2 regions of the Mesorhizobium sp. INR15 genome follow, and region 1 is predicted to be linked to the other one. Evidence: riboswitches for the same ligand, from Rfam matches in the RefSeq annotation. Region 1 holds a riboswitch; the other holds the start of a gene.

Region 1 (4,412 bases):
GGCCTGTGTCACCTGACCGGGCAGGGCCGTCTCCCACCAGTCGGCGGCGCCGCGTCCGAGGTCGAGCACCGGCTGCTCGGCGCTTTCGCGCTCGCACCATGGCGCCAGCATGCCGCCGGCAAACCATGATGCGTTGCCGCCAAGGCCAGAGCCGATTTCGGCGACGGTGACCGCCGCGCCGCGTCTGGCCAGTTCGAAGGCCGCCGTGAGGCCGGCGACGCCGGCCCCTTTGACCAGTACCCTCATGACGGCTCTGGCCCTTTGAGCGCGGTGTCGCTCACCGGCATGTAGAGATTGCCGCCATCGCGGTATTTTTCCGCCATCGCCGCCATCCCTTCCTTCTGCGCTTCGGCACGGATGTCATGGGAGATGCGCATGGAGCAGAATTTCGGCCCGCACATGGAGCAGAAATGCGCCAGTTTGTGCGCCTCCTTCGGCAAGGTCTGATCGTGAAAGGACCGGGCTGTTTCCGGGTCGAGCGAGAGGTTGAACTGGTCTTCCCAGCGGAACTCGAAGCGCGCGCGGGAAAGGGCATCATCCCTGACTTTCGCCGCCGGATGGCCCTTGGCGAGGTCGGCGGCGTGCGCTGCTATCTTGTAGGTGATCACGCCGATCTTGACGTCGTTGCGGTCCGGCAGCCCGAGATGCTCCTTGGGCGTCACGTAGCAGAGCATGGCGGTGCCGAACCAGCCGATCATGGCGGCGCCGATGCCCGATGTGATGTGGTCATAGCCTGGCGCTATATCGGTCGTCAGCGGCCCGAGCGTATAGAAGGGTGCTTCGCCGCAGATGGCGAGCTGCTTGTCCATGTTCTGCTTGATCTTGTGCATGGGGACATGGCCAGGCCCCTCGATCATCACCTGGCAGTCCTTGGCCCAGGCGATCTTCGTCAGTTCGCCAAGCGTTTCCAGTTCGGCGAATTGCGCGGCGTCGTTGGCGTCGGCGATCGAGCCCGGACGAAGTCCGTCGCCGAGCGAGAACGAGACGTCATAGGCGCGGCAGATGTCGCAGATTTCCTCGAAATGCTCATAGAGGAAACTCTCCTTGTGATGATGCAGGCACCACTTCGCCATGATCGAGCCGCCTCGGCTGACGATGCCGGTGACCCGCTCGACCGTGAGCGGGATGTAATGCAGCCTGACGCCGGCATGGATGGTGAAATAGTCGACGCCTTGCTCGGCCTGCTCGATCAGCGTGTCGCGATAGACTTCCCAGGTCAGGTCCTCGGCGACGCCGCCGACCTTTTCGAGCGCCTGATAGAGCGGCACGGTGCCGATCGGCACCGGCGAATTGCGCACGATCCATTCGCGGATGTTGTGGATGTTGCGGCCGGTCGACAGATCCATCACCGTGTCGGCGCCCCAACGGATCGCCCACACCATCTTCTCGACTTCCTCGGTCATCGAGGAGGTGACGGCGGAGTTGCCGATATTGGCGTTGATCTTCACCAGGAAATTGCGGCCGATGATCATCGGCTCGCTCTCGGGATGGTTGATGTTGGCGGGGATGATCGCGCGGCCGCGCGCCACCTCGTCGCGCACGAATTCGGGCGTGACGAAATCAGGAAGCTCCGCGCCGAAGGCTTCGCCGTCGCGTTGCAGCTTGCCATGCAGGATCTCGCGGCCGAGGTTCTCGCGGATGGCGACGAACTCCATCTCAGGTGTGATGATGCCGGCGCGGGCATAGGCAAGCTGGGTCACCGCCTTGCCGGCCTTGCCCTTGAACGGGCGGTTGCGAAGGGGGAATTCCGGCGTCAGACGCTCGCCCACGGCGAAGCCGTTGTCTTCCGGCCTGACATGGCGGCCGTCATAGGCTTCTACGTCACCCCGCGCGGCGATCCATTCGTGCCGAAGCCGCGCCAGGCCTTTGTCGATGCTGGTTTCGACCGTCTCATCGGTATATGGGCCGGATGGATCGTAGACCGTCACGGGCGGTTCGCCCGCTGTCGGATGGACAGAGATTTCGCGCATCGGCACCCTGATCCGCGGATGAAGCACGCCGGGTTTGTGGATTTTTCGTGAGGCAGGCAGCGGTCCCGTGGAAACCGCAGGGGTCAAGGCATTCATATGAGGCTCCTTTGCTCATTGCATTGGAGACCCAGTTCTGTGCCGGAAGGATGAAAAGACGCTTTGGCTGACCTGCCGAGACAGGTCTTCGGGCATGGATTCCCGCAAAGCGCTTGCACCGTCCCTACGCCAGTATGAACTGGATCAGGTTCAACGGGTCACTGCGCTGCGAAAGCCAGCAGTATCTCAGCCCCTTGTCGGGACCCCCCTGGTGAATGTCTGGAGTTGAACGGTCCGGCGCTGTTTTGTCAAGCGCGTTCGGCCGACGCCGCGACCCGCGCGATCCGTTGGAGTTGGTCGACCGGTCAGTCCGGACCGTCAAGCTCGCTGAAGTCGAGACCGATATCGAGGATCGGTGCGCTGTGAGTCAACCAGCCGATAGAAATCAGGTCGACACCGGTCGCGGCAATGGCGGGCGCTGTCGCGGGCGTGATCCTGCCCGACGCCTCGGTGATCGCCCGGCCGGCAACCATCGCCACCGCCTGGCGCAATTGCTCGGCCGACATGTTGTCGAGCAGGACAGCGTCGGGGGCGAAGGCCATCGCCTCTTCCAACTGGGCCAGCGTGTCGACCTCGACCTCGATCTTGACGAGATGGCCGGCGCCGGCCCGCGCCCGCTCGACGGCCGGGCGAATGCCGCCGGCGATGGCGATGTGGTTGTCCTTGATCAGGATCGCGTCATCGAGGCCGAAGCGGTGATTGCAGCCGCCTCCGGCGCGCACCGCGTATTTCTCGACCGCCCGCAATCCCGGCGTGGTCTTGCGCGTGCAGACGATTTTCGCGCCATGGCCGCGGATCGCCGCGACGACCGATGCCGTGGCCGTGGCGATGCCGCTCAGATGGCAGAGGAAATTGAGCGCCGTGCGTTCCGCCGTGAGAATGGCCCGCGCCGGACCGCTGACCGACGCAATGATGTCGCCTTGCGCGATTTCGCTGCCATCGGCGTGATTTATGGTCATCTCGACATTCTGATCGATGAGCTGGAACGCCAGCACCGCCAGATCGAGCCCGGCGACAGTTCCGGCCTGGCGCGCCGAAAGCACTGTTCTGGCATGACTGTCTTTCGGCACGATGGCATCGGTGGTCAGGTCGCCGGCCCTGCCAAGATCTTCGAGGAGAGCGGTTCGCACCAGAGGCTCGAGCATGATCGCGGGTAGTGGCGAGAGGTTCGTCATGTGACGCTTTCCAACGCTGGCGTGTGTGCGATCTCTTGCGCTGCCGTCAAGGCGGCTTGAAGCGTGATTTCGGAGCGGCGGGCGACGGCCGCATGATGGGGAAAGTCCGTGCGGAAATGAGCACCGCGGCTCTCTTGGCGCCGCAAGGCGGCAATCGTGATCATCAGCCCGACAATGGCGGGATCGGATGGCGTGCCCTGGCGTTGCGCCAGCGGCAGCAAGCCACGCGCGGTCGCTTCCAACCCTTCGCCGTCCCTGATGACGCCGAGGGCACGCGACAGGAGAGGGCGTATGGGTCCAGGATCGGACGCCGGCTGCTCCGTCGCCTCCATTCGCGTTGCGCAGCCCTCGGGAGAACCCGCCACGCTCTCGGCGACCCAGCGCGCGCAGACGGCGGCCTCGGTCAGCGAGTTGCTGGCAAGCCGGTTGGCGCCATGCAGCCCGGTCGCAGCGACTTCACCGCAAGCCCAGAGACCCGCAACGGAAGTACGCCCGGCCAGGTCCACGGCGACGCCGCCCATGTGGTAATGCTGGGCCGGCCGAATGGGGATGAGGTCGCGCGCCGGATCGATGCCGATGTTGCGGCAGGCCGCGGCGATCTCTGAAAAATGCTTCGCGAAAGCCGCGCCCGGTTTTTCGCTCACGTCGAGGAAGGCGCGATGGCCGTCGCCAAGATGTCTCCAGACGGCGCGCGCGACGATGTCGCGCGGCGCGAGTTCGGCGCCCGGCACGCCATCGAGGAAGCGCTGCCCGGTCTCGTCGACGATTATTGCGCCTTCGCCGCGAACCGCCTCACTGATCAGCGGCATCGGCCGGCCCGGGCCATCAAGCGCGGTCGGGTGGAACTGGATGAACTCGAGGTCGGCGAGGGTTGCACCGGCACGCGCTGCCAGCGCCAGGCCCTGGCCGCAACTGCCGAGCGGGTTTGTCGTGTCATGGAACAGGCCGCCGATGCCGCCAGTGGCAAGAACGACCCGTCCCGTGGCGAAGAACAGCAGGCCCGTCGTGGAACGCGCCAGGACGCCTGTGACCTTGCCGTCGTTCATGGCCAGCCGGCACGCTTCGACGCCTTCGATGACCTCAATACCCGGCGTGGACCGCACGGCGGCGACAAGCGCGCGCATGACCTCGCGTCCGCTGCCGTCACCCCCGGCATGAACGATGCGCCGGC
Region 2 (4,412 bases), 1.4 Mb from region 1:
TGCGCATAATGTATGCGCATCACCACGCCGTGGCAATAGTTTAAGCGATATCCGACCACTATGGTCTAGAGGAGCCTACCCCTCCATCTCTTCGCGCAGCATCTCCAGTTCCAGCCATTCCTCCTCGAGCGTCGCCAAGGTGGCACGCTCCTTGTCTAGAGCTGCGATGGTCTTCTGGAACGAGGCCGGATCGCGCTCGTAATAGGCCGGATCAGCGATGTTGTTCTCCAGCCGCGAGATCGACGTCATCACCGCTTCGATCTTCTTGGGCAGCGATTCCAGCGCGAATTTCTGTTTGAACGACAGCTTTTTGGCTGGACCCTTCTGTGCCGCCGTCTCGCTTTTGACGGGTGCCGTCGCCTCGCCATTCTCAGCCTTCGCCCGGGCCTTGCGGTCATCAAGCTTTGTGCCGCCACGCTGCGCCAGCATGTCCGAGTAACCGCCGGCATATTCGATCCAGCGGCCGGCGCCGTCAGGCGCGATCAGGCTGGTGACGGTGCGGTCGAGGAAGTCGCGATCGTGGCTGACGAGGATGACGGTGCCGGCAAAGCCGGCGACCAGTTCCTGCAGCAGTTCCAGCGTCTCCATGTCGAGATCGTTTGTCGGCTCGTCGAGCACCAGAAGATTTGCCGGTCGCGCCAGCACACGGGCAAGCAGCAGCCGGGCCCGTTCACCGCCAGAGAGTTCGCGCACCGGTGTCCGCGCCTGTTCCGGCTTGAACAGGAAGTCCTTCATGTAGGAGACGACATGGCGCTGCTCGCCATTGATGACGAGGTTTTCGCCACGCCCGTCGGTGAGGTATTGCGCCAAGGTTTCGGCGGGGTCGACGGCTTCGCGCTTCTGGTCGAGCGTGGCGATCTCCAGATTGGTGCCGAGCCGGACCGAGCCGACATCCGGCTTCATCTCGCCGGTCAGCATCTTCAGCAGCGTCGTCTTGCCGGCGCCGTTCGGTCCGACAAGGCCAATGCGGTCGCCGCGCTGGATACGGGTGGAGAATTCCTTGACCACGGTCAGGTCGCCAAAGCTCTTGGCGATGTTCTTGGCCTCGATCACCAGCTTGCCGGATTCGGCCGCGTCGCTGGCCACCATGGTCGCCGCGCCCTCGGCGCCGCGATGGCCGCGATGGCGCTGGCGCATGGTCTGCAATTCGCCGAGACGCCGCATGTTGCGCTTGCGCCGCGCGGTCACGCCATAGCGTAGCCAATGCTCCTCGCGCACGATCTGGCGGCCAAGCTTGTGCTGTTCGCGCTCTTCTTCCTCGAGCACCAGATCGCGCCATTCCTCGAAATGGCCAAAGCCCTTGTCCAGCCGGCGGGTCTGGCCGCGATCGAGCCAGATGGTGGCGCGCGATACACGTTCGAGAAAACGGCGGTCGTGCGAGATGACGATCAACGCGGAAGAGGTGCGGCTGAGTTCTTCTTCGAGCCATTCGATCACCTGGAGGTCGAGATGGTTCGTCGGCTCATCAAGCAGCAGGATGTCGGGTTCCGGCGCCATGACGCGGGCAAGGGCGGCGCGCCGCGCCTCGCCACCCGAGAGATCATTGGGGCGCTCTTCGCCGGACAGACCGAGATGTTCCATCAGGTAGCTCGCCCGATAAGGATCGTCGGCAGGTCCAAGTCCGGCCTCGACATAGGCGCGGACAGAGGCAAAGCCCTCCATGTCGGGCATCTGCGGCAGATAGCGAATGGTGGCCGAAGGCTGGCGGAACACTTCGCCATCCTGCGGCTCGATCAGCCCGGCTGCGATCTTCAGCAGCGTCGACTTGCCGGAGCCGTTACGGCCGACTAGGGCGATCTTGTCGCCGGCCGAAGCGGTCAAGGCAGCGCCATCCAGCAGAGGCGTGCCGCCAAAGGTCAGTTTTATCCCGTCGAGATTGAGAAGAGGCGGGGCCATGTCAACTTTCAGGCAAGGGGTAAGGGTGGGCAAGCAGCAGCGCGCGGCCATGGCCAAGCGCGATCTGGAGGCTGCCCTTGACTTCGTTGGAGATGGTCAGCGACGAACCGAACGCGACCTCGACATGGTTCAGCGGCCATTTGGCGCCGATGACGGTCAGGCCGGAGAGTTCGGAAAAACCAAGGATCGAAAACAGCGTGCCGTCGGCAAAGTCGAAGCCGGCTTTCCCGGGCAGCAAGGGGATGCCCTCCTGCGCACCACTGGTCAGCAGCACTTTTGTTCCGGCCTCGGCCAACTTCAGGCCGAGTGCCAGATGCAGGAAGGCGTGATCGGCACGCTTGCCGCCAAAGGCGCCGACGAGAATAAGGCTGGTGGCGCCATGCTCCAGCGCGGCCGATATGGCGAGTTCGCCATCGGTCTTGTCCTTCTCGGCAGGGAAAGTCCGCCGGGGCACCGAAGCGAGATCATCCGGCAAGTTGGCCGGCACCGAGTCGAAGTCACCGACCCAGAGTTCCGGCATCAGGCCCAGCGTGCGCGCATGGCCAATGCCGGCGTCGGCCGCGATCACGCGTGTGCCCTCGACCTGACGGTCGAGCCGGGGCGTGCGGATGAGATCGCCGCCAAGCAGGATGGTGAAAGTGCTCATATGCGTGGCCCTTATCAGCCCCGCAAAGGAAACGGAAGGCCGTGACCTGTAGCCCCGGCAAACTTCCACTTGCACGGTACAGCCGCCGGGCCTATGTGTCGAAACGCTCTAACGGGGTGCCGGACGCGATCTTCGCGGACCGGCTGAGAGGCAGTCTCGCCAACCCGCTGAACCTGATCCGGCTTGTACCGGCGGAGGGATTAGACGTTTCGGTAAGCCGACGCCTCAATTCCTTTCAATTTGAACGAAGGAGGCGCCGATGCGCACGTTTTTCTACCCCGTTGTCCCGGCAATCGTCATTGTGGCTCTTGGTGTTGCCAGTCCGGCCTTCGCCAAGGACAAGCTCACCGTCTACACCTATGAAAGCTTCACCGCCGATTGGGGCCCGGGCCCCGTGGTGAAGAAGGAATTCGAAGCCGAATGCGGCTGCGATGTCGAATTCGTCTCGGTCGCCGACGGCGTGGCGCTGCTCAACCGCGTCAAGCTGGAAGGGGCCTCGACCAAGGCCGACATCGTGCTTGGCCTCGACACCAACCTGACCGCCGAGGCCAAGGCCACAGGCCTGTTCGCGCCGCATGGCGCGGTGGCCGACGTCAATGTGCCGGGCGGCTGGAGCGACGATACATTCGTGCCCTACGACTACGGCTATTTCGCTGTCGTCTATGACACCGAAAGGCTGAAGACGCCGCCGAAGAGCCTGAAGGAATTGGTCGAGGGCAGCGCCGGCGACAAGATCGTCATCCAGGATCCGCGCACCTCGACGCCGGGCCTTGGCCTGCTCTTGTGGGTGAAGTCGGTCTATGGTGACAAGGCGCCGGAGGCCTGGGCCAAGCTCAAGTCGAAGGTGCTTACCGTCACGCCGGGCTGGAGCGAGGCCTACGGCCTGTTCACCAAGGGCGAGGCTCCGATGGTGCTGTCCTACACGACGTCACCGGCCTACCACATGGTTGCCGAGAACACCGAGCGCTACCAGGCAGCTTCCTTTGAGGAAGGCGAGTATCTGCAGATCGAGGTTGCCGGCATCACCACGTCAGGCGCCAAGAACCCGCTGGCCGAGAAGTTCATGGCCTTCATGACCGGGCCGAAATTCCAGGACGCCATTCCGGAAACCAACTGGATGTACCCGGCCGGCAAGACCGGCAAGCCGCTCAATCCGGCCTTCGACAAGCTGGTGAAGCCGACCAAGACCTTGCTGTTCAGCCCGGAAGAAGTTGCCGCCAATCGCAAGGCGTGGGTTGATGAATGGCTGGCCGTGATGAGCAAATAAGCAACGCGATGGCGCCGGCGCTTCCGACCGATTCCCGTGTCAACGCCGGCGTTCTCGCGCTCGCGGCAATCGCGCTGCTGATCGGCGGCGCGTTTGCCGGGCTGCTTTTCGAAGGCGTTCAAGACCTTTCGGGCGCCCGGGCAGCCTTCGATCCCTTTCTTCTGCGCGTCGTTCGCTTCACCTTGTGGCAGGCAGCCCTCTCGACGCTGCTTTCGGTGGCGCCGGCTCTGTTCGTGGCGCGTGCGCTGTCGCGGCATCCACGCTTCTTCGGCCGCGGCTTCATCCTGCAACTCTTCGCCGTGCCGCTGGCGTTGCCGGCCATCGTTGCGGCCCTCGGCATTCTGGCGCTCTATGGCCATGCCGGTTATTTCGCCGGCCTGTTCAATGCATTCGGGGAGCAGGGCTGGCCTGATATCTATGGCCTGTCCGGGATTCTCATCGCCCATGTCTTCTTCAACCTGCCGCTCAGCGTGCGGCTGTTTCTAGAGTCCCTGCAGACCATACAGGCCGACCAGTGGCGGCTGGCGAGCCAGCTCGGCATGGGTGCCCGGCCGGCGTTCCGGCTGATCGAATGGCCGACATTGCGTGCGGCGCTACCCGGCG

The links. A riboswitch is a leader RNA that binds a small molecule or an ion and turns the genes downstream of it on or off. The one in region 1 is predicted to bind thiamine pyrophosphate.
Region 2: linked by a shared signal. The riboswitch ahead of thiB (thiamine ABC transporter substrate binding subunit) and the one ahead of thiC (phosphomethylpyrimidine synthase ThiC) in region 1 are both predicted to bind thiamine pyrophosphate.

Annotation. Positions count from the first base shown of each region.
Region 1 covers NZ_CP045496.1:2,924,870-2,929,281, forward strand. Annotated here, with positions in the region: gene thiO (glycine oxidase ThiO) at 1-246, opposite strand, end outside; gene thiC (phosphomethylpyrimidine synthase ThiC) at 243-2,066, opposite strand; TPP riboswitch at 2,170-2,286, opposite strand; gene nadC (carboxylating nicotinate-nucleotide diphosphorylase) at 2,372-3,241, opposite strand; gene GA829_RS14295 (L-aspartate oxidase) at 3,238-4,412, opposite strand, start outside.
Region 2 covers NZ_CP045496.1:1,503,821-1,508,232, forward strand. Annotated here, with positions in the region: gene GA829_RS07250 (ABC-F family ATP-binding cassette domain-containing protein) at 76-1,896, opposite strand; gene GA829_RS07255 (thiamine diphosphokinase) at 1,898-2,542, opposite strand; TPP riboswitch at 2,645-2,759, shown strand; gene thiB (thiamine ABC transporter substrate binding subunit) at 2,802-3,809, shown strand; gene thiP (thiamine/thiamine pyrophosphate ABC transporter permease) at 3,818-4,412, shown strand, end outside.